2 regions of the Roseateles sp. genome follow, and region 2 is predicted to be linked to the other one. Evidence: riboswitches for the same ligand, from Rfam matches in the RefSeq annotation. Region 2 holds a riboswitch; the other holds the start of a gene.

Region 1 (14,464 bases), 2.1 Mb from region 2:
CCCCCACACCCTTGCTGAGCGTGCGCAGCCTGCACGCCGGCTACGGCCGCGCCGAGGTGCTCAGCGGCCTCGATCTGGACCTGCCGGCCGGCCAGGTGGTCACGGTCATCGGCCCCAACGGCGCCGGCAAGAGCACCACCTTGAACGCCTTGATGGGCGTGCTGCCCGCGCGCGGCCGCATCCTGCTGGACGGCGAGGACATCGCCAGCCTGAGCCTGGAAGAACGCGTGATGCGTGGTCTGGCTCTGGTGCCGGAAAAGCGCGAGCTCTTCACCACCATGAGCGTGGAAGACAACCTGCTGCTGGGCGGCTACCGGCCGCTGCGCCTCGGCCAGCGCGACTGGCGCGAGCAGCTGCCCCAGGTGTTCGAGCTGTTCCCGCGTCTGCTGGAGAGGCGCGCGCAGCTGGCTGGCACGCTGTCCGGCGGCGAGCGCCAGATGCTGGCCGTGGGCCGCGCCCTGATGGCCCGGCCCAAGGTGCTGATGCTGGACGAGCCCAGCCTGGGCCTGGCGCCGCTGGTGGTGAAAGAGATCTTCCGCATCGTGACCACCTTGCGCGAGCGCGGTGTCAGCGTGCTGCTGGTGGAGCAGAACGCCCGCGCAGCGCTGGACGTGGCCGATTACGGTTATGTGTTGGAGACGGGTGCCATCGCCTTGCAAGGACCGGCGGTCTCCCTGGCCGGCGACGGACGCGTGGCCGAAACCTATCTGGGAAGCGCACGCAAGCCGGCCGGCTGAGCCGGCGGCGAAGAAAAACGCACCTACCTGCAATACTTGACGAATCAGCCCCGAGCATGACACCGGCAACGAGCTTCAAGCAGATACTGGCAGCCGACCCAAGACCTGCACTCCTGCCGAGGGAGTCCCATTTGCCCGCCATGGAACTGTTTGCTCTCGACCCTGAAGTCATCGACCTCGAAACTAGGCTGAGCACACTGCACGGTACGGACCGACTGAGCGTCATCCCGGCCCTGGCCTGGCACTTGCGCCAGCGCGACTGCAAACGAGCCCTGCTGCTGGTCAACGAAGCCGAAGAACTGCTGACGCAAGTGGCCTGGAATGAAGGCCGTCGCCAAGCCTGCCATGCACGCCTGCTCCTGGTGCTCGGTGAGGTGGCGTGGTTGTTTGCCCAGCTCGATGCCGGCGAACAATACGCTGAAGCGGCGGTCGAGAATTTCGCGCAGCTGGGCGACCGGGTGGGCTGCGGTGACGGCCAGATTTTGCGTGCGGCGCTGTGCACGGAGCGCGGTGACAGCACAGGCCGCGATGCCTGCCTCAATCAAGCGCAAGACGACTTCCGTGCGGCCGGCGACAGCACGCGCCTGCAGATCATCCGGGCCATGCAGCTGAGCCATGCGTCATGGCGTGACGCGCCGGGCACGGCCGCCCGTCTGCAGCAACAGTTCGACCCAGACCAACCCCTGCCCGCCTCGGCGCAAGCCTGGGTCAGCAGCGCCAGCGCCCTGGTGGCCACCTTCACCGGCGAGTTGGGCCAGGCCATCAAGCATTTCCTGCAAGCCCACCATTGCGCCTTGGAAAGCGGCCAGATTCGCCACGCCATCTTTTCGGTCAGCAATGCGGCCGACAACTTTGCCTCGCTCGGTGACCTCGACGCCGCCCTGGAGTGGGATGAGCTGGCCCTCGCCCAGGCGCAAACCAGCGGCTGGCCGGGCACGCTGGGCAGCGCACAAATGCAAACCGGCAATGTGTTGCGCCTGCTCGGGCGCTTGCCCGAGGCACACGCCATCCTCAACGAGGCTCTCGAGTCCATGCGCGAGCTGCAAGGGGCCAGCCGCTACAGCCTGGCCCTGCAGTACCAAGGCGATGTGGCCCTGGACATGGGTGAACCGGCCGCAGCACTCGATTGCTTTTTGCATGCCGAGACGATTGCCGCCAGTCTGGGGGAGCTCTTTTACCTGCTGCGCTGCTGGCGGGGCCAAGCCAGCGCCTTGGGCCGTCTGGGCGAGCCCGAACAAGCGCTGAGCAAAATTTCTTCCGCCTTGCTGCGCGCACGCGAGCTGGGCAGCGGTGATGAGCAGATCAAGGTGCTGCGCGTCTTCGCAGAGCTCTACCAGCAACATGCCCTACCCGCCCCCGAGGGTCAGCGAGCGCCGAGTGCGAGCCTGCACTTCCTGCTGCAGGCCCTGCAGATTGCCAATGGCATCAAGGGCTACATCCTGCCCAGTGATTTGCTCGACGAAGTCGCCAACGCCTACGCGGCGGCTGGCGACGCCGCACAGGCTCGAAATTATGGGCAGGCTGCCGCAGCCGCGCGCGACAACAAGCGCCTGGACGATGCGCGCAACCGCGCCATGGCCATGCAGGTGCGTCAGGAGAGTGCCCTGGCCCGTGCCGAGGCCGAGTACCACCACCGCCTGGCCCAGGCCGAAAGCCAGCGCGCCGCGCAACTACAGGAGGCCAGCGCCACGCTGGAGACCCTCGGGCGCGTCGGCCGCGAGATCACTGGAAGCCTCAACACCGACGCGGTGTTTGCCGCGCTCTACCGCCACCTCGGCCAGTTGCTGGACACGACCTCGTTCTTTGTTTACTTGCTGGAGCCCGGGGGGCACGCGCTCAAGGCCGCCTTCATCAATGAGGCGCGCCATCATTTCCCCTCACCGCTGATCTCGCTGCATGACCCTCAGTCGCTGACCGCACGCTGCGCCCGCGAGCGCTGCGAACTGTTCTATCCGATGGCAGCCCGTAACAACCCACCCGAACACCTGATGGGCCCGCTGGAAACCCAAAGCATGATGTTCAGCCCGCTGCTGATCGGAGACCGACTGCTCGGGGTCATGGCGGTGCAGGCGGTCGACAGCCATGCCTACGGCGAACGCGAGCAGTCCATCTTTCGCACCCTGGCCGCTTATGCCGCCATCGCCCTGGACAACGCCGGCGCCTATGCCGCGGCCGAGACCGCGCGCCAGCAGGCGAACGCCGCGCTGGAGGCCCTGAACGAAGCCCGCGCCAAGCTGGCCGACCGCGCCGAGTGGCTGGCGGAGGAAGTGCGCAAGGCCACCAACCAGATCGTCCAGCGCGAGCGCGAAACCGTGATCCGCCTGTCCAAGGCAGCCGAGTACCGCGACCCCGAAACCGGCGCCCACATCCTGCGTATGGCGCATTACTCCGAGCTGATCGCGCGCGCCCTGGGCCTGCCCGTGGCCGATCAAGAGCTGCTGCTGGAAGCCGCGCCCATGCACGACATCGGCAAGGTCGGCATCACCGACAGCATCTTGCTCAAGCCCGGCCGCCTGACGCCGGAAGAGTTCGAGGTGATGAAGCTGCACGCCAGCTATGGCTACGAGATCCTCAAAGACAGCTCCTCCCTGGTGCTGCAGGCTGGCGCCGCCATCGCCCTGGGCCACCACGAGAAGTACGACGGCACGGGCTACCCGCAGGGCCTCAAAGGCGAGGCCATCCCCATCTTCAGTCGCATCGTTGCTGTGGCTGATGTCTTCGATGCCCTGACCTCCGAGCGCCCCTACAAAAAAGCCTGGACGCTGGAGGCCGCTGCGGCACACATCCAGGCCCATGCCGGCAGCCACTTCGACCCCGATTGCGTGCGTGTCTTCTTTGAGCGCTGGGACGAGGTGCTGGACATCCGCCAGCGCTTCCAGGACGAAGACTGAGCCCTCAACTGCGGGGCCTGCTAACCTGTCGGCTCCACCCAGGAGATGCCATGTTGCCCCGCTTGAACTCGCGCCCAGCATTCGATCGACCCACCCCTCGCGCGACCCGGCGGATCGCGTGGCCACTGCGCCTGGCCCTCAGCCTCGGTCTGATGGGCGGCGCCCATGCCGAGCCCGTCGGCGAGGTCGACACCGCCTTCAAGCTGATCGGGCCCGACCACAAGGTGGTCGTCGACGCGCACGAGGACCCCAAGGTCGCGGGCGTCACCTGCTATGTGTCACGCGCCAAAACCGGCGGCATCAAGGGCGGCCTGGGCTTGGCCGAGGACAAGGCCGAGGCCTCGATCGCCTGCCGCCAGACCGGGCCGATCAGCTTCGCCAAGCCCCTGGCGCGGCAGGAGGAGGTGTTCAACGAGCGCATTTCTCTGGTGTTCAAAAAGCTGCGCATCGTCCGCATGGTCGACAGCCGCCGCAACACCCTGGTCTACCTGACCTATTCCGACCGTCTGATCGACGGCTCGCCGCAGAACAGCGTGACCGCCGTGCCAGTGGACCGGGCCACGCCGATTCCGCTGAAGTAAGAACCGGTCAGCGCCGCAGCGGCAAGGGAAACGCCGCCAGGCTGGCATGGCCGTCTTTCGACAGGGCCTGCACGCCGAACACCACATTGTCTTTGGACAGGTTCTTGAGCGTGTGGCGGGCGACCCGGCCCAGGTCCTGATGATGCTGCCAAACGGCCGAGTCGGTATGGCGCCAGACGATGCGGTAGCCGGCCACCTCGGATTCGGGCGCCAGGGTCCAGCTGAGGGTGCTGTCGTTGCTGAGCTCGGTGGCGTCCAGGCGCACGTTCTGCGGCGCGGCGGGCGCCAGCGCCAGCGTCGCCAGGCCGGCGGCATTGATGCGGGCGACATTGGCCACGTAGGCGAAATCGACGAACTCGGGCAGGTCGCCGTAGCGCACGCCGTTCTCCTCGCGCAGGTTCTGGTGCTGGTGCGCAAAGTTCTCGAAGGGCTCGGAGAAGCGCACCGCGGCATAGCCGCGTTCGAGGAAGGGCAGGTGGTCGCCGCCGCGCAGATAGCGGTCACGGCGCTGGATCAAGTTGACGGTGAAGCCAGGCAGGTAGCGCTCGCCGGCGGCTTTCAGATGGCGGCCCAGCTGGTGGGTGGGCAGGTCTTCGCTGCCCCCGGCCAGCACCAGCTGCTGCAGCGCTTCACGCGCGGCCTCGTTGGCGCGCGCCTCGGCATCGGGCGTGGGCGTGTTGGCGCGGGCGGCCACCAGCATGCGCAGCAGCGGGTCCAGGCCGTCGGCAAACAGGCGCAGCTGGCGCTCGTCCACCTGGCCGGCATCGCCGCGCGGGCTGCCGATGATGTCGTTGGTGATCATGGCCTCGATGGGCAAGCCCTGGCGCCGCGCCTCGCGCGCCCAGTGGGTGGCGCCCAGCAGACCCTGCTCTTCACCCGGCACGGCCATGAAGACCAGGGTCGCTGGAAAGCGGTGGCCGGCCATGGCGCAGGCCAGCTCCATCACCGCGGCCACGCCCGAGGCGTCGTCGTTGGCACCGGGCGAGGCGCCCTCGGCATCCATCACATCGCCGTTGCGCGAGTCGTAGTGGCCGCTGACCACCAGCAGGCGCTGGGCCGCCGCCGGCGCGGTGCCGGGCAAGGTGGCCACCACATTGACCAAGGTGGCCGGGCGCGGCATGCGGTTGCCGGCGGGCTCGACAAAGCTGTCCAGGCTCACCTGCAGGCGGCCGCCGCTGCGTCGCGCGCACTGCTCCAGCTCGGCCTGGATCCAGCGCCGCGCGGCGCCGATGCCGCGCTGCTCCGATTCGGTCTCGGACAAGGTGTGGCGGGTGCCGAAATCGACGAGGCGACGGATGCGCTGCTCGATGCGCGGCGCCGAGATCTCGGCCAGGATCTGCTGGACCCGCGGGTCCAGCGGCGCCGGTTGAGCGACCGCACCCATCATCATCACGCCGCCCAGGGCCGCTCCCAAGATCCAAGCACGCATGCACATCAACCAGTCATCCTGGCCCCAAAAACGAAGGCCCTGATTCTGCGAGCTTTGCGCCAGCGCCGCTCGGCAAGCGCGACAAAGCCCCCCCGGCATTTGCCCCTAGAGCCAGGGCCACATCGGCCACCTACACTGCGCACCGGATTCAGGAGAGTGCAGGCCCACCCGGGCCCTGCCGCCGAAGGCGCAAGCTCCCATACTCGCTCAGGCCCCGTACTGGATCCGTCAACAAGCCGAATGCTGGAGAGAGCGGCCCGCGCAGACGATGTGCGAGCCGCCACCGAAGGAGCAAGGCCATGCCCCCGGGGCGCGGCTGAATCTCTCAGGTAACAGGGACAGCGGGAGCGGCGCGCGTCTAGCGCACGCTCTGCCATTGCCCGATCTGTGCTCTGCCCGGCTCGCGCCCCACCCTGGGGTGCCTCACCTGCCTGGAACGAAACACAGCCCGCGCTGGGCCTGAGCGCACGCCTGCGCGTCTCACTCAACGGTCTGTTTGTCTTGTTTCAGGAGTGCACACATGCACGCAATCGTCCTGGGCGCCGGAGTCACCGGCGTCACCACCGCCTGGTATCTGCGCCAATCGGGTTTTGAAGTCACCGTGATCGACCGCCAGCCCGCGGCCGGCCTGGAAACCAGCTATGCCAACGGCGGCCAGATTTCCGTCTCGCATGCCGAGCCCTGGGCCAACCCAGGCGCGCCGCTCAAGGTCTTGAAATGGCTGATGAAGGAGGACGCGCCCCTGCTCTTCCGCCTGCGCGCTGACCCGGCCCAGTGGCGCTGGGGTCTGCAGTTCCTGCGCGAATGCACACCGGGCCGCACCGCCCATAACATCCGCAACATCGTCAACCTCGGCCTCTACAGCCGCGAGCAGCTGCAGCGCCTGCGCGCCGCCACCGGCATCGCCTACGACCAGCGCCAGCAAGGCATCCTGCACTTCTACACCAGCGAGCAGGAGTACGCCGCTGCGCAGGAGCCGGCCCGCATCATGCGCGAGCAAGGCTGCGAACTGGACATGAAAACGCCCGAGGAATGCGTGGCCATCGAGCCGGCGCTGGCGCAATGCCGCGCGCAGATCGTCGGCGGCAGCATGACGCCCAGCGACGAGTCGGGTGACGCCCATCGCTTCACCCAGGCACTGGCCGCCCTGGCCGCGCAGGCCGGGGTGAAGTTCCGCTACCAGACCCGGGTGCTGGGCTTCGAGCGCGAGGGCCAGGATCTGGCGCGGGTGATCGTGGCCGATGCGAACGGCGAAATCGAGCGCCTGGGCGCCGACCGCTTTGTGCTCTGCCTCGGCTCCTTCAGCCGCGGCCTGGCGCGCGAGCTGGGCGTGTCGCTCAACATCTACCCGGCCAAGGGCTACTCGATGACGCTGCCGGTGATCTCGCCCGCACACAGCTACCAGGTCTCGCTGACCGACGACGAGTACAAGCTGGTGTTCTCGCGCCTGGGCGATCGCCTGCGCGTGGCCGGCACGGCCGAGCTCAATGGCTACGACAGCACGCTCAATCTGCGCCGCTGCGAGGCCTTGCTGCGGCGCACGCGCGAGCTGTTCCCGCAGATGGTGTCGCCCGAAGGCCAGCCCAGCGGCGCCCAGTACTGGACCGGCCTGCGCCCCGCCACGCCCTCCAACCTGCCCTACATCGGCGCCAGCCGCGTTGGCCGCCTCTTCCTCAACACCGGCCACGGCACCTTGGGCTGGACGCACAGCTGCGGCTCGGCCGCGGCCCTGGCGGACCTGATCTGCGGCCGCCGGCCCGAGCTGGACTACGCCTTCTGCGGGCCTGAGGTCGATTCCTGGGCCGGCCGGGCGCAAGCCGCCACTTGAGCGAACCGGCCCAGGCCCGCCGGCGCGGGCCTTGTAAGCCGGCCGGCCTTCCTCTACCCTGAGGCCAGAGCCGAGCGGACACTTCCGCAGCGTCAGAGCCCGGCACAGCGCACGCATCCATCACCGCGCCCCCCCACAAACGCCGGGGCGCCGGAGAGTCAAGGAGACTGCCATGAGCCAGAGCCCGAACGGCGACGCCAGCCGCGCCCCATCCTCCACCGGCGCGCCCCTGTCGCCTGCGGTCGCTACCTTGCGCAGCCTGGCCCTGGTCGGCCCCGCGGCGGCGGGCAAGACCAGCTTGCTGGAGGCCTTGCTGCTGCAGGCCGGCGCCATCGCCCAAGCCGGCACGGTGGAGCGCGGCAACACCGTCAGCGATTTCGATCCGCTGGAGCGCCGCCTCCAACATTCCCTGCACAGCAGCGTGGTGCACCTGGAGCATGGCGGCGTGCGCATCCATGCGATCGACACGCCCGGGGCGGCCGATTTCATCGGCCAGTCCCTGCCGGCGCTGGAGGCGGTGGACACGGCGGTGCTGGTGCTCAACGCGCAAAGTGGCCTGGAGCCCATGGCCAGCAAGATGATGGAGACCGCCGCCCAGCGCGGGCTGCGCCGGCTGATCGTGATCAACAAGATCGATCTGGCCGAGCTCGACCTGCCGGACCTGCTGGCGCAGATCCGCACAGTGTTCGGGCGTGAATGCCTGCCGCTGAACCTGCCGGCCGAAGGCGGGCGGCGCGTGCTGGACTGTTTCTACAACATCATCGGCCAGGCCGATTTTTCCTCGGTGGGCCAGGCGCACCAGGCTTTGGTCGAGCAGGTGGTGGAGGTGGATGCCGCGTTTGTGGATCGTTATCTCAGCGAAGGCGATGTCGACCCGCGCGAGCTTCACGTGCCGCTGGAGCAGGCCTTGCGTGAGGGGCACCTGATCCCGGTCTGCTTCACCTCGGCGCGCAGCGGCGCCGGCGTGGCCGAGTTGCTTGATGTGATCGAGCGCCTGCTGCCCAACCCGGCCGAGGGCAACCCGCCCCTGTTCCTGCGCGGCGAGGGCCCCGAGGCCCTGCCCCTGCAAGCCCTGCCCGAGCCCAGCGCCCATGTGCTGGCCCATGTGTTCAAGATCATCTCCGACCCCTACCTCGGCAAGATGGGCGTGATGCGCGTGCACCAGGGCACGCTGCGCCGCCACAGCCAGCTCTTCATCGGCTCGGCGCGCAAGCCTTTCCGCGTCGGCCACCTCTTCCTGCTGCAGGGTGGCCGGCATGTCGAGGTGGAGCAGGCCCTGCCGGGTGAGCTCTGCGCCATCGCCAAGGTCGACGACCTGCACTACGACGTCGTGCTGCACGACGCGCCCGAGGATGCCCACATCCATCTGCGCCCGCTGGACTTCCCCGTGCCCGTGCATGGCCTGGCCATCCGCCCGGTGCGCCATGGAGACGAGCAAAAGCTCTGGGAACAGCTGAGCCGCCTGGTCGAAGAGGACCCCTGCCTGCGCCTGGACCAGGCCGGCCAAACGCAGGAGACCGTGATCTACGGCCTGGGTGAGCTGCACCTGCGCCTGCTGCTGGAGCGCCTGCGTGAAAGCTACAAGTTCGAGCTGCACACCCAGCCGCCCCGCGTGGCCTACCGCGAGACCATCTCGGCCGCGGCCGAAGGGCACTACCGCCACAAGAAGCAGAGCGGCGGCGCCGGCCAGTTCGGCGAGGTCTATCTGCGCGTGGAGCCGCTGGCGCGCGGCGCTGGCTTTGAGTTCGTCGACGCGGTCAAGGGCGGCACCATCCCGGGGCAGTTCATGCCGGCCGTGGAGAAAGGCGTGCGCTCGGCCCTGGACACCGGCGTCGTGGCCGGCTACCCGCTGGTGGACCTGCGCGTGACGGTGTTCGACGGCAAGCACCATTCGGTGGACAGCAAGGAGGTGGCCTTTGTCACCGCCGGCCGGCGCGCCCTGATCGCCGCAGTCCAGGAAGCGCGGCCTCTGGTGCTGGAACCCATGGTGCATCTGGAAGTCAATGCCCCGGAAGCCGCGATCGGTGACATCACCGGCGATCTCGCCGCCCGGCGCGGCCAGGTCAACGGCACCGACAGCCCCTTGCCCGGCCGCAGCATCGTGCGCGGCCTGGCACCGCTGGCCGAGCTGAGCCAGTACCAGAGCCGGCTCAACGCCCTGAGCAGCGGCCAGGGGCGCTACAGCGTGCAGCTCTCGCACTATGAAGCGGTGCCGCCCCACACCCAGAGCCAATTGATCGCTGCCTATCAGGCGCAGGAAGAAGACTGAGGCCTCAAGTGGCCGAAAGGCATCGACTCTTTATCAAGAGGTAAAAAAAGCTGCGGCAAATGCCGCGCGGGCAAGCGCAGCAGACTGCCCGCCTCAGAGAGTCGGATGAACGAGGCTTTATCATAGAGGGATGTCATCCGCCCCCCGGGACGTCGCCCAGATCCGCTTGGACAACGCGATGCGCCTGTTCGAAGAATTCGTCGCCGCCTCCATCAAGCACCCCGACCCAGCCACCTTGCGCGGCCTGGAGCGGCGCTTTGCTGAGCGCTTGCAGATCCAGCCCAGCTATTGGAGCCAGATCAAGAGCCGCTCGCGCCAGATCGGCGAGCGTCTGGCGCGCCAGTTCGAGCAGTTGTTCCACAAACCCGCCGGCTGGATGGACCAAAACCACGCCTTTGGCGCGCCTGAGCCGGCCGCCGCGGAACGTGACGCCACGCCCAGCGTGCCGCAAGACGACGACGAGCGCTTCATCGTTGGCTTGGTTTTGACCTATTACCGGCGTCACCCGCAGCGCGCCCGCACGCGTTTGCTGGACTTGCTCGGCGAAGTCCTGACCCCGCCCCAGGAAGCGACAGCGGCTGGCAAGCAGGCCGCCACCGGCCCTGGCAAGGCAGCACCGCTGCCGGTACTGCCGCCGGCGCCTGCCGTTCGCCCCCAAGCCGCGGGCGGCGGTGCCGCCGAGCTTGACGAATGGCGACGCCTGCAGCAAGGCATTGCCCCCTTGAAACCGAAAAAGTCCCGGTGATGCGACGCCGACACGGTCTGCGCACAATTCTTTATCTCTTTTGATAAAAAGTATATGCACTTGATAAACGTTCGTTTATCATTTGCTCAAGCGGCCGGCGCAAGCCAGCCGTGAAGTCCCTCCTCCCCACGTCTTTACCGGGAGCTGCCCGCCCTCGCTAGCGCCGGAGTCTGGCTTCGCACATCGTTCGCGATGCGCCTTGTCCGCCCTGCTGCCCTGCGTTGCGCCGGCTCAGTGCCCAACGCGACTCGGTACCACCGAGCCGCATCGGAAATCAAGCGTTCAGGCGCCTTGCGTCGGCTGTTCTTCAGCCGCAGCAGGCCCGGCCGCTGCATGGAGTTCGGGCCGCCTGCCGCCTTCGCAGCAGCGCCTGCCCCAAGACGGTTTCGTTCATCGGACTGCTCAGAGTCGAGCTGCCGCATGGCCGGAACTGATTCATCAACACAAGGCGCGCCAACAGCACGCCACGGAGTCCGCGATATGACCCAGTTCACCTCACCCCGTCCGCTGAATCTGCGCCTGCTGAAGCCTCGAAATCCCATCGTGGCCCATGCCCGACTGCGCCAGGCCGGCCAGCATGGTTTGCAAGGCCAAACCACGCGCCAACGCCAGGCCGGAAAGCGCGAGACACGACAAGAAATTCTGCAGATCGGCAGACCCGACCGCAGCCCATGAAATGAAGGCCCAGAGGGGCCGCAGTGGAGACCCATCATGCATTTGCGAGAACTGACCGGCCCGGATCGCTCGGCCGAAGAATTCGAGATCACCCATCAAGCTTGGCGCTGGCGAGCCGCCCGCATCTTGCTCAGCGCCAGTGCTGGGCTGACCCATTTGGCCGTGCTGCTGAACCAGGTGCGCCGCGTCAGCCGCCGCCGGCCCGAACTGGAGTTCTATGCCGAAGCCGGTGCCCCTGAGGGCGCCCTTTTCGCCGACGGTCAGCGGGTCGGCACTCTTCCGGGAGTGAGTCGTCTTTAGCGACGCTCAACTGCCCCGATGCCACTTGCGCGGTATGCATTGATCGCAGCGAGGCGAATGTCCGCAAGGGCTGTGCGCAAAAGTGCACAGCCCTTGCATCAGGACCCCGCCCTGTGGCGGCAACTGGCTTCAAGATGGAACACCGGCCGCCGATATACGATGCAGGCACATCGTCCGAGCACTCCATGTCCGCGCCCTCCTTCCAGCCATCGCTGCACACCGCCCCGCCCGATTTGGCAGCTTGGGTCGCCCTGTTCCGGGATGCCGAGATTCCGGTGCTGGCCGAGACGGCCGACGCCCTGGAACTGCTACGCGCCAACGAGGATGCCGTCGACGCCAACAGCCTCGGCGAAATGATTGCCACCGACCCCCTGATGACACTGAAAGTGCTGGCCTACGCTGCGGCGCATCGATCCAGCCGGCTGTTGACGGATGCCGAGACGGTGACCGCTGCCCTGGTGCTGATGGGAATCACACCGTTTTTCCGCGAGTTTGGCCCGCAACCGACGGTTGAGGACAAGCTGGCTGCCACGCCCTACGCGCTGGATGGCCTCCAGCGTGTGCTCCGCCGCGCCGATCGAGCCGCTCGCTTTGCCCTGGGTTTCGCCGTTCATCGCCTGGACCCGGACGCAGCCGTCATCCACAGCGCGGCCTTGCTGCACGACTTTGCTGAAATGCTGCTGTGGATCCATGCGCCGGAACTGGCTGCCCACATCCGCCAACGCCAACAAGCTGACCGCCACTTGCGCAGTGTGGCGGCGCAACGCGATGTGCTTCACATCGAGTTGGCTGACCTTGAACAAGCGCTGATGCAGGCCTGGCGCCTGCCCGAGCTGCTGCGCCACATCACCAACGACAAACGCGCCAATGACCCGCAGGTTCAGTGCGTGAAGTTGGCGGTTCGACTGGCACGGCACACCGCCGATGGCTGGGATGATGAAGCCGTGCCGGATGACCTGAGCGAAATCGCAAGCTTGCTCAATTTGAGCCTCGAAGCGACCTTGAAACTGCTCCATGAGTTCGACTGATTCGCAAAGCAAACCGGCTGGCCCCTCACAGGACTTCTGGCAAGCACGCTTCACCAGCGGCCAAACTCCTTGGGACCGCGGTGGCGTCCATCCACAGTTGCTGGCTTGGCTGCAAGCTGGCATGTTCACTTCGGACCTGCAAGTGCTGATCCCAGGTTGTGGCCGAGGTCATGAGCTGAAGGCGTTGGGGCAAGCCGGAATTGCGGCGCACGGCCTGGACTACGCGCCGGCGGCTGTCGCCCTGGCTCGGGCGCAGCTGGCCGATTTGCCGGGAACGGTCGAGCTGGCCGATGTCCTGAACTGGCAGTCCAACAATCCCGTGGACCGGGTGTACGAACAAACCTGCCTGTGCGCGCTGCACCCAGACCACTGGCTTCGCTACGCAGACCAACTCCATGCTTGGCTCAAGCCCGGCGGCTTGCTGCTGGCCTTGTTCATGCAAGCTCGTCGCGACAGCGCGGCGGAGGGGTTCGTCGAAGGGCCGCCGTATCACGGCGACATTCAAGCCATGCGCGCGCTCTTTCCAGCCTCGCGCTGGAACTGGCCAGCACCGCCCTACCCAAGTACGGCCCATGGCCAGGGCTGGGCCGAGCTGGCCGTGGTACTGCAGCGCCGCTGACCGGCTGGCATTTGGGGCCGCAACGGCCACTTCAGACCGGCACGGCCGTGGTGTTCTTGACGCGGTCCAACACAAAGCTAGTTTTGCAGTCCTGAACGCTCGGGTGCTTGAGCAAGGTTTCGGTGATGAAGCGGGCGTAGTGGGCCATGTCTTGCACTACAACGCGCAACAAATAGTCCATGTCCCCAGTCAAGGCGGCACATTCGACCACTTCCGGCCAAGCCTGAACCGCGGCGCGGAACAAGTCCATAGGGTTGCGCTTGTGGCTTTCGGTGTGCTTTTCCAGCCGCACATTGATATAGGCCGTCAGCCCCAAGCCGACTCTTTCCGGCGGGACCAGGGCGACATACGCCGATATCGCGCCCGATTCTTCCAGCCGCCGGACCCGGCGCAGCACCGCTGAAGCGGACAAATTGACCTGCGCCGCCAGCGCGTCGTAAGTGACGCGCCCGTCAACTTGCAACGCCCTCAAAATGCGTCGATCTATCGTGTCGAGCTGGATCTCATTTTCCATCTTGGAGTTCTCCGCAGAATTGCTGCGTGCCTCGCAGCGGCGACGCGAGTTTTAGCATGAATCCTGCGCCTACTCCAGCCTACAGTCTTGACCCATCGTAAGACTTTTCAGAAAGAGACAAGATGGCCTTCACTCCATGGGACAACCCGATGGGAACCAACGGTTTCGAGTTCATCGAATTCGCGGCCCCGGAACCCGCAGCCTTGGGTAAGTTGTTTGAAACCATGGGCTTCACGGCCGTGGCCAAACACCGGCACAAAGACGTGACCCTCTATCGCCAGGGTGGCGTGAACTTCATCATCAATGCCGAAGTCGACGCCTTCGCCCAGCGCTTTGCCCGCCTGCACGGCCCGTCGATTTGCGCGATCGCCTTCCGCGTGGACAACGCGGCCCACGCCTACAAGCGGGCCTTGGAACTCGGCGCTTGGGGCTTTGACAACAAGGCCGGCCCGATGGAGCTGAACATTCCAGCCATCAAGGGAATCGGCGATTCGCTGATCTACTTCGTTGACCGCTGGCAAGGCAAGGGCGGCGCTGAAGCCGGTGCCATTGGCAATATCAGCATCTATGACGTCGACTTCGTGCCGCTACTGGACGCAGACGGCAAACCCGTTCCGGCGAATCCGGTGGGCCATGGCCTGACCTACATCGACCACCTGACACACAACGTCTTCCGCGGCCGCATGAAGGAATGGGCCGACTTCTATGAGCGCTTCTTCAACTTCCGCGAAGTGCGCTATTTCGACATCGAAGGCAAGCTGACGGGCCTGAAGTCCAAGGCCATGACCAGCCCCTGCGGCCACATCCGCATCCCGATCAACGAAAGCAGCGACGACAAGAGCCAGATC
Region 2 (14,464 bases):
CGCAGAAGCGGTCCAGCTCGAACTTGGATTCGCTCTCGGTCGGCTCGACCATCAGGGTGCCGGCCACCGGGAAGGACAGGGTGGGGGCATGGAAGCCGTAGTCGATCAGGCGCTTGGCCACGTCTTCGGCGCCGACACCGGTTGCGTCCTTCAGCGGGCGGATGTCCAGGATGCACTCGTGGGCCACACCGCCGCCCTTGATGCCATCGATATTGCCGCTGAAGTGGATGTCGTAGGCATCGGCCAGACGGGCGGCCACATAGTTTGCCGAGAGGATGGCCACTTCGGTCGCAGCCTGCAGGCCGTCGGCGGCCATCATGCGGCAGTACATCCAGCTGATCGGCAGCACGGCGGCATTGCCCAGCGGGGCTGCGGACACGGCGCCGATGGCGGTCTTGCTGTCATAGCCAGCCGAACGGTGGGTGGGCAGGAAGGGGACCAGATCGGCCACCACGCAGACCGGGCCGACGCCCGGGCCGCCACCGCCGTGCGGGATGCAGAAAGTCTTGTGCAGGTTCAGGTGCGAGACATCGCCGCCGAACTCGCCCGGTGCGGCCACGCCGACCAAGGCGTTCATGTTCGCGCCGTCCACATAGACACGGCCACCATGGCTGCGCACCAGGGCGCAGATTTCCTTGACCTGGGTGTCGAACACACCGTAAGTCGAGGGGTAGGTGATCATGATGGCGGCCAGATTGGCGCTGTGCTGCTCGCACTTGGCCTTCAGGTCGGCCAGGTCGATATTGCCCTCTTTGTCGCACTTGGTCACCACGACCTGCATACCCACCATCTGAGCCGAGGCCGGGTTGGTGCCGTGGGCCGATTCGGGGATCAGGCAGATCTTGCGATGGCCTTCATTGCGCGACTCGTGCCAGGCCTTGATGGCCAGCAGGCCTGCGTACTCACCTTGCGAGCCGGCATTGGGCTGCAGGCTGATGCCGGCGTAGCCGGTGGCTTGGCACAACCAGGCGGTCAGCTGTTCGTTCAGCTGGGCATAACCCTGCAGCTGATCGTGCGGGGCAAACGGGTGCACGCCGGCGAACTCGGGCCAGGTGATGGGGATCATCTCGGCCGTGGCGTTGAGCTTCATGGTGCAGGAACCCAGCGGGATCATGCTGCGGTCCAGCGCCAGGTCCTTGTCCGACAGGCCGCGCAGATAGCGCAACATCTCGGTTTCGGAGTGGTAGCGGTTGAAGACCGGGTGGCTCATGAAGCTGCTCGTGCGCTGCAGCTCGGCGGGGATCAGGCTGGCGATGCCCTTGTCGAAGCCACTCAGGTCCGGCACGGCCTTGCCGTCGGCAAACACAGCCAACACGGCGGCCAGATCGGCGCGGGTGGTGGTCTCGTCCAACGACAGGCTCAGGGACTCAGCGCTGGCGCGGCGGAAGTTCATGCCGGCGGCCACGGCGCGCGCCAGGATGGCCTCGGTCTGCGCGCCGGTTTGCACATGCAGGGTGTCAAAGGCGCTGGTGTTGCCGAGGGCAAAGCCCAGGCCCTTGAGGCCTTGGGCCAGCACGGCGGTGAAGGAGGCCAGGCGCTGGGCGATGCGCTTCAGACCTTGCGGGCCGTGGTACACGGCGTACATGCTGGCCACCACGGCCGGCAGCACCTGGGCGGTACAGATATTGGAGGTGGCCTTCTCGCGGCGGATGTGCTGCTCGCGGGTTTGCAGGGCCAGGCGGTAGGCGGGCTTGCCATGCGCGTCGATGGAAACACCGACCAGGCGGCCGGGCAGGCTGCGCTTGTACTCGTCCTTGCAAGCCATGTAAGCGGCGTGCGGGCCACCGTTGCCCATGGGCATGCCGAAGCGCTGGGTGGTGCCCACGGCGATGTCGGCGCCCAGTTCTGCCGGGGCTTTGATCAGGGTCAGGGCCAGCAGGTCGGCGGCCATGATGACCACGCCATTGCTACGGGCCTTGTATTTGGCGATCCAGTCGGCGTAGTCACGCACCTCGCCGTTGACGCCCGGGTATTGCAGCAGGACGGCGAAGCTGTCGTTGTTCAGGGCCTCGTCGCCGCTACAGATGCGAACCTCAAAGCCGAGCGGCTCGGCGCGGGTGCGCACCACTTCCAGGGTTTGCGGCAGCACATCGTCGGCCACGTAGAAGACCTGACTCTTGCTCTTGCCCACGCGGGCGGCCAGGGTCATGGCTTCGGCGGCGGCGGTGGCTTCGTCCAGCATGGAGGCGTTGGCAATCGCCATGCCAGTCAGGTCGGTCACCATGGTCTGGAAGTTGACCAGGGCTTCCATGCGGCCTTGCGAGATTTCAGCCTGGTAGGGCGTGTAAGCGGTGTACCAGGCGGGGTTTTCAAGGATGTTGCGCAGGATGACGCCGGGGGTCAGCGTGCCGTAGTAGCCCTGGCCGATATAGCTCTTGAGCACCTTGTTCTTGCTGGCCATGGCCTTCAGTTCGGCCAAAGCTTGGGCTTCGCTCGCGGCGGCCGGCAGGTCCATGCCCACCGAGCGTTTGATGCTGGCCGGCACCACGGCTTCGATCAGGGCGCGGCGCGAGGCCGCGCCGATCACCGACAACATGCCGGCTTCATCAGCGGCATCGGGGCCGATGTGGCGAGCGTGGAATTCGGTGGCGTTCTCAAGCACCGACAGGGGCTGCAGGGCGGACATCAACATGGCAAATCCTTGGGGCCCGGCGCCGCTTGTGGCGGCCTCAGGCCGATATCAGTGAAATGCAAGCACAGAGACATAGAGACACGGAGCAAATTGGGGCCTTGGCCAGCCCTGAGTGTTCTCTGTGTCTCTGTGCTTGCGTTTGTGCTTCGACCCGCATGACGCGGGCGAAGATGCATCAGCTGTTCTTGACCAGCTCGTCGTAGGCGGTGCTGTCCATCAGGCCGTCCAGCTCGGCGGCGTCGCTGAGCTTGACCTTGAAGAACCAGCCGGTCTTCAGCGGGTCGCTGTTGGCGAGCGAGGGGTCGTCGCGCAGGGTTTCGTTGACTTCGGTCACTTCGCCGGACACCGGCATGTAGACGTCAGCGGCCGCCTTGACCGACTCGACCACGCCGGCCACTTCCTTGGCGGCGAAGCTGCTGCCCACGGCCGGCAGGTCCACGAACACCACATCGCCCAGGGCGTCCTGTGCATGCACGGTGATGCCCACGGTGACGATGCCGTCGGCTTCGATCTGGACCCACTCGTGGTCAGGCGTGTACTTGATTGTGCTCATGCGGTGCTCCGTTGCTTTCGGAAGGTGGGGGAAAGGAAATTGAAATGTAGGGTGCCCGGTCGTGGCCGGGCAAGCGCGATATGAGCCGAAGCGACTCTCAAGCGCTCAGCCGCTCAGCCGCGGTAATAGCCGTTGGGCGTGAACGGGGTGCTGGACACCGTCATCGGGGTGCGCTTGTCGCGGACGATGGCGAAGACTTCGGTGCCCAGGGCAGCGAATTCCTTGGCCAGATAGGCCAGGGCCACCGGCTTGCCCACCGTCGGGCCCAGGGTGCCGCTGGTGACCACGCCGATTTCCACGCCCTCGGCGTTGACCAGCTTGGCGCCTTCGCGCACCGGCATGCGCTCACTGCTGACCAGGCCGACGCGCTTGCGGGCAGCGCCGTTGGCGAGCTGTTCGTCCACCACGGCGGCGCCGGGGTAACCACCGGCACGGGCGCCACCGGCGCGACGCACCTTCTGGATGGCCCAGGTCAGCGAGGCTTCGACTGGGGTGGTGCTGGTGTCGATGTCATGGCCGTAGAGGCAGAGGCCCGCTTCCAGGCGCAGCGAATCGCGCGCGCCCAGACCGATGGGCTTGACTTCCGGTTGAGCCAGCAGCTTGCGGGCCAGCTCCACGGCCTGGTCTTGATGGACCGAGATTTCGAAGCCGTCTTCGCCGGTATAGCCCGAGCGGGTCAGGAAGGTGTCGATGCCGTCCAGATTGAAGAAGCCGCCGGTCATGAAGGTCAGCTTGGCCACGTCAGCGTTCAGGCGCGACAGGGCGGTCACGGCCTGCGGGCCTTGCAGAGCCAGCAGGGCTTGTTCGGGCAGAGGCAAGACCTGGCACCGATGTTCCGGATGAGCGCCGATCTTGGCCTGCATGTGGGCGATGTCCTGCACCTTGCAGCCGGCGTTCACCACCACAAAGAGATCGTCCGGGCGGCGGGCGATCATCAGGTCGTCCAGGATGCCGCCTTGTTCATTGGTGAACAGGGCATAGCGCTGCTTGAACAGGCCGAGGTCGATCACGTCGACCGGCACGATGGTTTCCAGCGCGGCAGCGGCGCCGTCACCGATCAGGCGGACCTGGCCCATGTGCGAAACGTCGAATAGGCCAGCCGCGGCACGCGTGTGCTTGTGCTCGGCCATCACGCCGGCCGGGTACTGCACTGGCATGTCATAGCCGCCGAAGGGCACCATCTTGGCGCCGAGTTCGATGTGCAGAGCGTGCAGCGGGGTCTTGAGCAGGGGGGCGGAGGTGTCAGCAGCGGACATGGCGGGCAACTTTCGAGGGCAGACATCTGGCCCACACCCTCGAGACCGGCTCAAGGAGTGGGGTGGGTATGCCCTCGCTGTCCGCTTTACCTGAGAGATTGGCCGCCGGCGTATTGCCAACAGCTTGCCCCTTCGGTGGACGGGCTCGAAACCCGTCTCTCTCCAGTGAGGACGCCCGACGTTTTGTGAACGGGCGTTTTATCAGTCCTTTTGCCTGAGCGTTCGCAGCGTGGGATCACCAGTGCCACTGCGCCTTCGGCGGCTTCCGCGAGGAAGCTCTCTCCTGACCGGCGGGATTGTAGCGGCGCTTTTTGGGGCTTCGGCCGAAGTTTTTTGGCCGCCGCTGTGGCAAAGACGGCGGCTCTCTGCGGTGCGACTCCGGCTTTTGGGCGTGGCAGCCAGGCTTTATGCTGAATCGTTCACAAGTGCAATGGATGGGAGCGTGTCAGCCATGGAGGGTCCCCTGCGATGAAGGCCGTGATTCTTGCCGGAGGCCTGGGCACGCGCCTGGCCGAGGAAACCTCGGTGCGCCCCAAACCCATGGTCGAGATTGGCGGCCGGCCGGTGCTGTGGCATTTGATGAAGCTGTATTCGCAGCACGGCATCAATGACTTCATCATTTGCCTGGGCTACAAGGGCTATGTGATCAAGGAGTACTTCGCCAACTACTTCCTGCACATGTCCGACGTCACCTTCGACCTGGCCGAGAACCGCATGGAGATCCGCGACCGGCATTGCGAGCCCTGGCGCGTGACCCTGGTTGACACCGGCGAGCACACCCAGACCGGCGGCCGCCTGAAACGCGTGCAGCATTATTTGAGCGACGGCGCCGACCAAGGGCCGTTCTGCTTCACCTATGGCGATGGTCTGGCCGATGTTGACCTGACGGCGCTGATCGAGTTCCACAAGGCACAAGGTCGTCAGGCGACCGTGACCGCGGTGCAGCCGCCCGGGCGCTTCGGCGCGCTCGACATCGAGGGCCAGCGCATCAGCAAGTTTTCCGAGAAGCCGCTCGGTGACGGCAGCTGGGTCAGCGGCGGCTTCTTTGTGCTCGAGCGTTCGGTGCTCGAGCTGATCGACCGGGGCGATGCCACCGTTTGGGAAAGCGGTCCGATGGAGACACTGGCACGCCAGGGCCAGCTGTCCGCCTACACCCACCGGGGCTTCTGGCAACCGATGGACACCTTGCGCGACAAGACTCGGCTGGAGGAACTTTGGCAGGCCAATGCCGCGCCCTGGAAGGTCTGGCCTTGAAGTTTTCGCCGAGCCCGATTGACGGCCTGTGGGAGATCGAGACCCAGCCGCGCGGTGATGCCCGCGGCAGCCTGACGCGCTGGTTCTGCGAGCAGGAGTTCGCGGCCCTGGGCCGGCCGGGTCTGCTGTTCAAGCAAAGTAATCTCAGCCGTACGGCCCAGCGTGGCACGGTGCGCGGCCTGCATTTTCAGCATGCGCCGGCGCTGGAGGCCAAGCTGGTGCGCTGCATTGCCGGCCGCGTCTTTGATGTCGTGGTCGACCTGCGTGCGGACTCGCCAAGCTTTCTGCGCTGGCACGGTGTGGTGCTGGACGGTTCCCAGGAGCGGCAAGTCTTCATCCCCGAGGGCTGCGCCCATGGTTTCCAGACGCTCAGCGACGATGTGCAGATGCTCTACCAACACAGCGCCCCTTACAGCCCCGAGCACGAGGCCGGCCTGCGCCACGACGACCCGGCCCTTGCCATCACCTGGCCCCTGCCCATCACCGAGGTCTCGGCGCGTGACCGCCAACATGCGCTGATCGACCCGGCCCATTTCTCAGGAGTTCGCTTGTGCTGAGCTGTCGCCATTGCCAGTCCGCCCTGCATGAGGTCTTCATCGACCTGGGCAGCGCGCCGCCGTCCAATGCCTTTTTGCGTGCCGAGGACCTGAATCGGCCCGAGCTCTACTTTCCGCTCAAGGTCTTCACCTGCCAGGCCTGTGGCCTCGTGCAAGTGGATGAGTTGCAAGGGCATGAAGCCCTGTTCTCGAGCGACTACGTCTATTTCTCGTCCATTTCCAGCTCCTGGGTTGAACATGCGCGCCGCCATGTCGAGCGCAGCGTCGACCGCCTTGGCCTGGGGCCTGGATCTCTGGTGCTGGAGATCGCCTCCAACGACGGCTACCTGCTCCAGCATGTGCAGGCTCGCGGCATTCCCTGCCTGGGCATCGAACCCACCCACAGCACCGCCCAGGCCGCCAGAGCGCGCGGCATCGAAAGCATCGAGCAATTTTTCGGCCGCGAGTTCGCCCAGCGTCTGGCGCAAGAGCGCGGCCACGCCGACTGGATCGTCGGCAACAATGTGCTGGCCCATGTGCCCGACATCAACGATTTCGTCGCCGGGCTGAAGGCCGCGCTGGCCCCGGGTGGCTGCATCACGCTGGAGTTCCCGCATCTGCAGCAGCTGGTCGAGCAGGCGCAGTTCGACACCATCTACCACGAGCATTTTTCCTACCTCGGCTTTGCCACCGTGCGGCGCATCCTGGCGGCCCAGGGCCTGGCGGTCTGGGACGTCGAGCAACTGCCCAGCCATGGTGGTTCGCTGCGCGTCTGGGCCGGCCATGCCGAGAGCAGCCCTTCGGAACTGCCCAGCGTCGCGGCGCTGCTGGCCCAAGAGCTGGCGGCTGGCATGGAAGAGCCGGCTTTCTACCGCAGCTTGCAGGCGCGGGCCGATGCCATCAAACACCAGTTGCTGCGCTTTTTGCTGGAGCAGAAAGCTGCCGGCAAGACCGTGCTGGCTTACGGCGCGGCTGCCAAGGGCTGCACCTTGCTGAACTACGCCGGCCTGCGGCCCGATCTGCTGGCGGCGGTGGCCGATGCCTCGCCGCACAAGCAGGGGCGCTTCCTGCCCGGCTCGCGCATTCCTGTCGTCCGCCCCGAGGAACTGCTGGCCGCGCGGCCGGATTTCGTCTTGTTGCTGCCCTGGAATCTGCGCACTGAGCTGGAGGTCCAGCTGGCCGCCATCCGCGGCTGGGGTGGCCAGTTCGTGGTCGCAGTGCCGGAGCTGCAGGTGTTCTGAATATGAGTGACGCCACGGAAGATCGCATCCACTACACCTTGCCTTCGGTCACCGAGCGGGAGCTGCGTTATGTGGCCGATGCCGCGGCCCATGGCTGGGGCCCGCGCTGCTATGACTACATCCAGCGCCTCGAGGCCGACTTCGCCTGCCATCTGGGTGTGCGCCATGCCATCGCCACCAGCAGCTGCACGGGGGCATTGCACATGGGCCTGGCGGCCCTGGGTGTGGGCGCAGGCGACGAGGTCATCCTCGCCGACATCAACTGGATCGCCACCGCCGCGCCCATCCACCATCTGGGCGCCACGCCGGTGTTTGTCGATGTGCTCGAGCACAGCTGGTGCCTGGACCCGGCCCGCGTGGCGGCGGCCATCACGCCGCGCACCAAGGCCATCATCGCCACGCATTTGTACGGCAATCTCTGCGATATGCCGGCCTTGCTGGAGCTGGGCGAGCGCCATGGCATCGCCGTCGTCGAGGATGCGGCCGAGGCCATAGGCAGCGTGCAGCATGGGCAGCGTGCCGGCTCCATGGGCAGCTTCGGCAGTTTTTCCTTTCATGGCACCAAGACCCTGAGCACCGGCGAAGGCGGCATGTTCGTCTGCAATGACAGCGCCTTGTTTGAACGTGTGCTGGCCCTGAGCAACCACGGCCGCTTGGCCGGCCAGGCCCGGCAGTTCTGGCCCGAGGCGATCGGCTTCAAGTACAAGATGAGCAATCTGCAGGCGGCCCTGGGCTGCGCGCAGCTGGAGCGCATCGAAGAGCTGGTGGGCGCCAAGCGCCGCATCCTGGCGGCCTACCGCGAGCGCCTGGCCGATCTGCCGCTGCGCTTGAACCCGGAAGACCCGGGCTGCATCAATGGCTGCTGGATGCCCACGGCCATCGTCGACGCCGGCCTGGGCTTCGATCGCGAGGCCTTGCTGGCCGACTTCAAGGCCGACCGCATCGATGGCCGGACCTTCTTCTGGCCGCTCAGCATGCTGCCCATGTTCGAGCCCCGGCCCGACAACGTCGTCAGCTACGGCCTGCAAGGCCGTGGCATCAATCTGCCGAGTTACCACGATCTGAGCGAGGCGCAGATCGATCGGGTCTGCGCTCATGTTCGGCGTCATGTTCAGGGCCTGCGGCATGGCTGAGGACTTGCTGATCTGGGGCGCCACGGGCCAGGCCCGGGTCCTGCACGAATTGATCGCTCACGGTCAAGGCCAGGGCCAGGCCTGGCGTCTGGTGGCGCTTGGTGACCGGCAAGCCGTGCCCCATCCGCTTCCGGCCAGCGCCGTTCCTTTGCTGCACGGCGAGGCGGCTTTGCTGTCATGGCTGGCAGGCCGCGCGAGCTTGCCGGCTGCCGCCGCCGCCATTGGCAGTGACAACCGCGCTCGCTTGGCCGTGCTGGCCTGGCTGCAAGGTCTAGGCATGGCCTTGCCCAGCCTGGTCCACCCGCGCGCTTTTGTCGCCGCTGACGCGCTGCTGGCCGAAGGCTGCCAGATCCTGGCGCAGGCAGCGGTGTGCAGCCATGCGCGCCTGGGCCGCGGCGTGATCGTCAACACCGGCGCCGTGGTCGACCATGATTGCCAATTGGGCGAGGGCGTGCACATCGCTCCGGGCGCGGTGCTGGCCGGTGAATGTGAGCTCGGCGCGCGCGTCTTCGTCGGCGCTGGCGCCGTGTTGCTGCCTCGCTTGCGCATCGGCGCCGACGCGGTGATCGGCGCGGGCGCCGTGGTCTTGCGCGATGTGCCGTCCGGTGCCCGGGTGGTGGGCAATCCGGCCCGAACCTTGCCGTCCTGAGGGCTCAGGCTGCGAATTTGCGCAGCAGCTCCGACTCCTGAATCACGCAGGCTCCACCCAAGTGTTGCCTCTCCGCCTCGCTCAGCGGCAGGCGGCTGAGCACCAGGCTTTGTTCACCCAGCGGGGGCAGATCGCGGGTGTCGGCAAGAAACTGCACCGGCTGTTCCGAGCGCTGGCGGATGTAGTCGCGCAGGTCTTCGCTGAAGTCGCCCAGGCAGAGGCGCTGCTGCACGCCTCGGCCCAGCTCAGGGTCGGTCAGCCAGAACTGCAGGGCGGCAAAGCCGCGCAAGGTGTCCAGGTCCATGGGCAGCAGCGATTCTGCGCCCAGGGCCTTGAGCCGGTAGGCCAGGTAGTAGGTTTCCACCGCGTCGCGGTCGGCGCCCAGGCGCAGGCGCACTGCCACGGCGATGCGGCGGGCGATCATCTGCTCGATGCGCAGCAGGAACTCGGCGCGCTCGCTTTCGCTCAGCTGGCTGCGGGCCCGGCCCAGGATGTATTCAAGGCCAGCGCGGTAGCGGTCCCAGGCGGTCTCGGCCTCTTCATTGCCGCCTTGCTCGCGTTGGTGGTCGGCGAAGTAGTTGGTGATGGAGACGTAGTAAGGCTCTTTGAGAAAGAGCACGGCCGAGCGGTCCACATACTCGGCCGCCTGCACGTAGGCGTAGTAGGCCTGTTGGTGGATGCGCGGCAGCGCCGCTTGCACGAGCTCGCGCCGGCAGATGTTGATGTCGGGAAAGATGCCGTAGCGCAAGAGCGTGTCCAGCAAGTCGCGCTGCTGGCCGGCCTCGATGCGCACATCGCGGTCCTGGCGGTAGAACTGGCCGAGGTCCAGGTCTTGCACCAGGTCCAGCAGCTTCCAGGGCGCGTAGACGATGCCGACCTCGGGCTGCGCCTCCATCAGCGCAATCACCTCGGCCACGCGCGTGCCCATCACCGCGTCGTCATCGGCGATATAGACCAGGTAGCGGCCCCGAGCCTGGGCTTGCAGAAACTGGTAGTTGGCGCGGCCGCCGCGGTTCTCGGCCTGGCGGACATAACGGATCGGCAGATCGGCTTGGTAGCGGGCCACGACTTCGGCCGTGTCGTCCGCTGAGGCATTGTCCGAAATGAAGACCTCGCAGGGGTAGGGGAAGTCGGCCAGCTCCAGGCACAAGCTGCCGAGCAGCGAGTCCAGGTAGCGGGCGCGTTGGTAGGTCGGGATGCAGAAGCTGACCAGGGTCGTGTCGGACATGGGGGCCTTTGCTTCAGGCGTGAAAGTAGCGCTGCCAGAACGGCGCGGCGCCGGCCTTCAGCGCCTTGAAGATGGGCTTGCGCGGGCCGCCGGGCCCGGCCAGCACATAGCAGTCACCGGGCGTGTCGCAATCGACCAGGACCACGCCGGGGGCAATCACCGTGTTGGCGCGCACCCGGCAGTGGCCGATCACCATGGAGCCCGGGAACATCACCGTGTGGCCCTCGAAGTGCGGGCGGTGGCCGTCCAGCTTGTGGCCGATGGTGCAGCCCTGGTGGAAGACCAGATGGCTGCCGAAGCTGGCCTTGGCGAAGACCAGGCCTGGCGTGTGACCGATCAGGAAGACCTCGGGCAGGGCCACGTCGTAGAACAGTTCCAGGCCGTGCAAGGCCTTGTTGAGCATAAAGAGGCGGGTTGCGGTGACGCCGTCTCTCAGCGTCACGCCGACCTCGTTGGACAGGAAGTACAAGAAGCTCGCGTACTGGCCCGACATCACCGGGTCAAAGCCCTGCGGCCAGGCGATCACCTGGCCGACGCAGTGGCGCACTCGGTCCAGGGCCGCGGGCATGGCCGCCTGCACCACGGCGCGGCTGTCCAGGCCATCGGGGTAGAAGTTTTCGAGCTGGCGGCAGACGAAGGCGGCCAGGCGATCGGGATCGGGGCTCATGCGGCGGCCACCGTCTGACGCCAGCGCAGCGACTCATCGAGCGCGCCGCTGCTGATGTGCTGCTCCAGCACCTTCAAGCGCATGAAGCTGGAGCTGCGGAAGTCGGCATCGCCAAAGCGCATGGCGCGCAGGCCTTCGATCAAGCCGGCGATGGCCGCGTCCAGCGTGATCTGCGGCTGGTGTGCCGGCGCCAGGCGCTGGAAGAGCGAAAAGTCCACCCGATAGCTGCGCCGGTCGGGCGGCGCCTCGGTGTTGATGTGCAGGGCCGTGCCGGGCAAGGCGCGCTGCACGGCGGCGGCCAGATCGCGCACCTGGTAGTTCCAGTCGCTGGCGCCGGTGTTGATGGCCAGAAAGGGCTGTTCCTCGTCGACCGGCCGCAGCAGGGCCCATTCGATCGCCCGGGCCATATCGCGCACCTCGATCAGCGGCCGCCAGGGGCTGCCGTCGCTGAGCACGCTGATCTCGCCCCGGCTCACAGCGCAGGCGACGAAGTCATTGAGCACCAGGTCCAGGCGCAGGCGCTCGGACATGCCGCAGGCAGTGGCGAAACGCAGGGCGGTGAAGCTGTCGCCAGGCCGGGCCAGGGCAGCCAGGGCCTGTTCGCTGGCCAACTTGGAGCGGGCGTAAGCAGTCAGCGGGTTCAGCGCGTCACCCTCGCGCCGTGGCCCGCCTTCGGCCGCGCCGTAGAGGCTGCAGCTGGATGCGAAGACGAAGCGGCGTACGCCAAGAGCACGCGCGCGGCCGGCCAGCTCGGCCACGGCGCGGTGGTTGATGGCGTCGGTGACCGCTTCGAAGCGCGAACCCATGGGGTCGTTGGAGACCGCGGCCAGGGCGACCACGGCGTCGACGCCGCGCAGCAGGGCATCGGGCAGCTCGCGCACATCGCCGAAGTACTGGGCATCGAGCCTGCATTCAGGCAGGGCGGTCGGGGCGCTCAGCACATGAGCAAAGAAGCCGCTGTCGTAAGCGATCAGCTCAGCGGCAGGCAGTACCCGACGCAGATGACGGACCAGCACCGGTCCGATATAGCCCATATTGCCGGTGATCAGGATGCGCATGCTGGCGTCGATGCTGTGGATGCGGTCATTGTCGGCCGCGTCGGCGGCGCCTAGGCGCTGTGGACGGCCGGCTTTTCCTGCTAGTTCTGCGGCTATTGCGGCGGCTATTTCAGCGGCTGCGGCGCTGCTGCAGGGCCTGGCCCAGCAGCGCCAGACCGGCTGCGGCCGCCAGCACCAGGCCGCTGCTCAGCGGCGTGGCCGCCCGGTTGAAGCCCAGCAGGTCGAGTGCGCGGACATCGGGCATCTGGGTGGCCAGGTGCAGCCAGCTCAGGAACAGCATCATAAAGCTGCGCCCGCCCTGGGTGGCCTGGCCCAACAGGCTGGCGCAGGTGCTCAAGAGCAAGAGTCCGGCCAGCAGCGCCGCCGTGGCCATGGGGTCCAGCCAGCGCATCAAGGCCGGCGCGCAGAACAGCAGGCCCAGCAAAAGGCTGGCCAGGCCCTGGCGCCAGTAGCGCAGACTGGCGCCACCGGGCAAGGCGGCCTGCAGCTCGCTGCAGCCTGACTGCGCGTCGCGCGCGGGCAGGTCGCTGATCAGCACGCCCCAGACCGCACAGCCGGCGATCAGCAGAGCCGGCAGTTGCGCCGCTGGCAGCAGCAGGCCGGCCAGCCAGGCGGCGGGCAGCAGCAGCAAGGCCAGGGGGCTGAGGATCAGGCTCAGCAGCGCATCGGCCAGCACCTGGCCGGCCAGTCCCGGCAGGCGGGCGCTGAGCGGTAGCAGGCGGGCACAGGCCCGAGTCAGCGGCGCCAGAAGACGGGCCAGCAGGCCGGCCCAGAAACCGCGCTGTGCCACGGGCCGGGCACGCACCAGATCCGGGTCATAGCGGTGGAACAGCCACAGCGCCGGCAGCAGGGGCAGGGTGGCGACGCCGACGGCGGCCAGGCGCAGAGCCGTCAACTGGCTCGACCAGTAGTCGGCCGGGAAGCTCAGCATCGGCAGGGCCGCATCGAAGGGGCCGCCGCCGACCGAGATGTGTTCGGTGTTCAGCGTGGCGCAGAGCTGAATCAGGCTGCTGGACATGCCCGAGATGTCAAGCGCAAACAGCGGGTTCAGCGTGCGCATGCCCTGGCCCAGGGTCAGGGGCAGGACGGCGAACTGGGCCATCCAGAAGCCGAAGAACAGCAGGTCGCCGCGCTTGCCCATCAGCGGCGCCCAGGCATCGCAGAGCACGGCCAGGCTGGCACTGAAGACCAGCACCGGCAGCAACAGCAGGGTATAGGTTTGCAGATAGACGAAGGGCTGGACGGGGCCTTCGCCGCGTGTCCATTGCAGCACCCAGACGGTCAGCATCATGCCCAGAGTCAGGATCACCAGAAACAGCAGGGCGCCGAGCCAGCGCGCCAGCAGCAGCAGGCTGCTGGACATCGGTGTGGCGCCCAGCACCTGGGCGCAGCCGCTGCGAAAGTCCTCCTGGCAGCGGCCGCGTGAGAGGTAGAAGCCGGCCAGGCCCAGCAGCATGCCGGTCAGCGTCGCGCTGCCGAAGGCCAGGGTGGCGCTGTCGTAAACCATGCGGGCGCGGCCCACCACCATCATGGCCACACCGCTGCGCGGGTCTGCCACCATCAACCAGGCCAAGCCTACGGCCGCCAGCAGCACCAGCAGGGAACTGATGCGACGGCTGCGCAAGCGCAGCTCGTTCTGCACCATCGCTTGCAGTGCGGCCTTCATGCTGCCAGGCCCAAGGCTGCAGCCGGGCTGTCTTGCTGGGCGTAGCGCAAGGCCATCAGCGCTTCTTCCAGGCTCGGCTCGCTGAGCCGCGCTGTGCTGCAAGGCTGCTGATCGGCGGCCATGCGCAGACGGATCTGTTCGCCCAGGCGCTGGCTCTGCAGCACATGGACCTGGCCACGGAGCGCTTCGTAATCGCCCGGGGCCAGTTCGGCGCTCCAGACGCGCGGCCGGGCGCGCTCCAGCAGCTCGGCCGGCGACTCGAAAGCGATCAAGCGGCCCTGGCGCATGATGGCCAGATGGCCGGCCATGTTCTCCACGTCCGAGACGATGTGGGTGGAGACGATCACCAGCTTGGAAAAACCGATCTCGCTGAGCAGCTGGCGAAAGCGCAGGCGCTCCTCGGGGTCCAGGCCGGCGGTCGGCTCGTCGACGATCAGCACATCGGGGTCGTTCAGCAAGGCTTGGGCAATGCCCAGGCGCTGGCGCATGCCGCCCGAAAAGCTGGCTGCCTGGCGCTTGGCATGCGGGGCCAGATTGACCAGCTCCAGCAGGCGCTGGATGCGGGCAGGGTCGCGCACGCCCTTGAGCGCG

The links. A riboswitch is a leader RNA that binds a small molecule or an ion and turns the genes downstream of it on or off. The one in region 2 is predicted to bind glycine.
Positions count from the first base shown of each region.
Region 1: it holds a riboswitch for glycine, as region 2 does, so the genes downstream of both, ACQY39_RS24280 (D-amino acid dehydrogenase) here and gcvT (glycine cleavage system aminomethyltransferase GcvT) in region 2, are expected to answer to the same signal.

Region 1 covers NZ_OZ253537.1:5,643,325-5,657,788, forward strand. The annotation lists gene ACQY39_RS24260 (ABC transporter ATP-binding protein) at 1-737, shown strand, start outside; gene ACQY39_RS24265 (HD domain-containing phosphohydrolase) at 878-3,628, shown strand; gene ACQY39_RS24270 (CreA family protein) at 3,781-4,209, shown strand; gene ACQY39_RS24275 (M28 family metallopeptidase) at 4,217-5,638, opposite strand; glycine riboswitch at 5,778-5,870, shown strand; glycine riboswitch at 5,872-5,990, shown strand; gene ACQY39_RS24280 (D-amino acid dehydrogenase) at 6,159-7,466, shown strand; gene fusA (elongation factor G) at 7,639-9,735, shown strand; gene ACQY39_RS24290 (hypothetical protein) at 9,866-10,480, shown strand; gene ACQY39_RS24295 (hypothetical protein) at 10,961-11,155, shown strand; gene ACQY39_RS24300 (hypothetical protein) at 11,192-11,455, shown strand; gene ACQY39_RS24305 (HDOD domain-containing protein) at 11,641-12,483, shown strand; gene ACQY39_RS24310 (methyltransferase domain-containing protein) at 12,470-13,102, shown strand; gene ACQY39_RS24315 (Lrp/AsnC family transcriptional regulator) at 13,134-13,616, opposite strand; gene hppD (4-hydroxyphenylpyruvate dioxygenase) at 13,739-14,464, shown strand, end outside.
Region 2 covers NZ_OZ253537.1:3,559,112-3,573,575, forward strand. The annotation lists gene gcvP (aminomethyl-transferring glycine dehydrogenase) at 1-2,632, opposite strand, end outside; gene gcvH (glycine cleavage system protein GcvH) at 2,808-3,185, opposite strand; gene gcvT (glycine cleavage system aminomethyltransferase GcvT) at 3,299-4,441, opposite strand; glycine riboswitch at 4,509-4,617, opposite strand; glycine riboswitch at 4,634-4,737, opposite strand; gene rfbF (glucose-1-phosphate cytidylyltransferase) at 4,910-5,695, shown strand; gene ACQY39_RS15395 (dTDP-4-dehydrorhamnose 3,5-epimerase family protein) at 5,692-6,252, shown strand; gene ACQY39_RS15400 (methyltransferase domain-containing protein) at 6,246-7,472, shown strand; gene ACQY39_RS15405 (DegT/DnrJ/EryC1/StrS family aminotransferase) at 7,475-8,605, shown strand; gene ACQY39_RS15410 (acetyltransferase) at 8,598-9,254, shown strand; gene ACQY39_RS15415 (glycosyltransferase family 2 protein) at 9,259-10,482, opposite strand; gene ACQY39_RS15420 (hypothetical protein) at 10,496-11,149, opposite strand; gene ACQY39_RS15425 (NAD-dependent epimerase/dehydratase family protein) at 11,146-12,207, opposite strand; gene ACQY39_RS15430 (hypothetical protein) at 12,317-13,873, opposite strand; gene ACQY39_RS15435 (ABC transporter ATP-binding protein) at 13,870-14,464, opposite strand, start outside.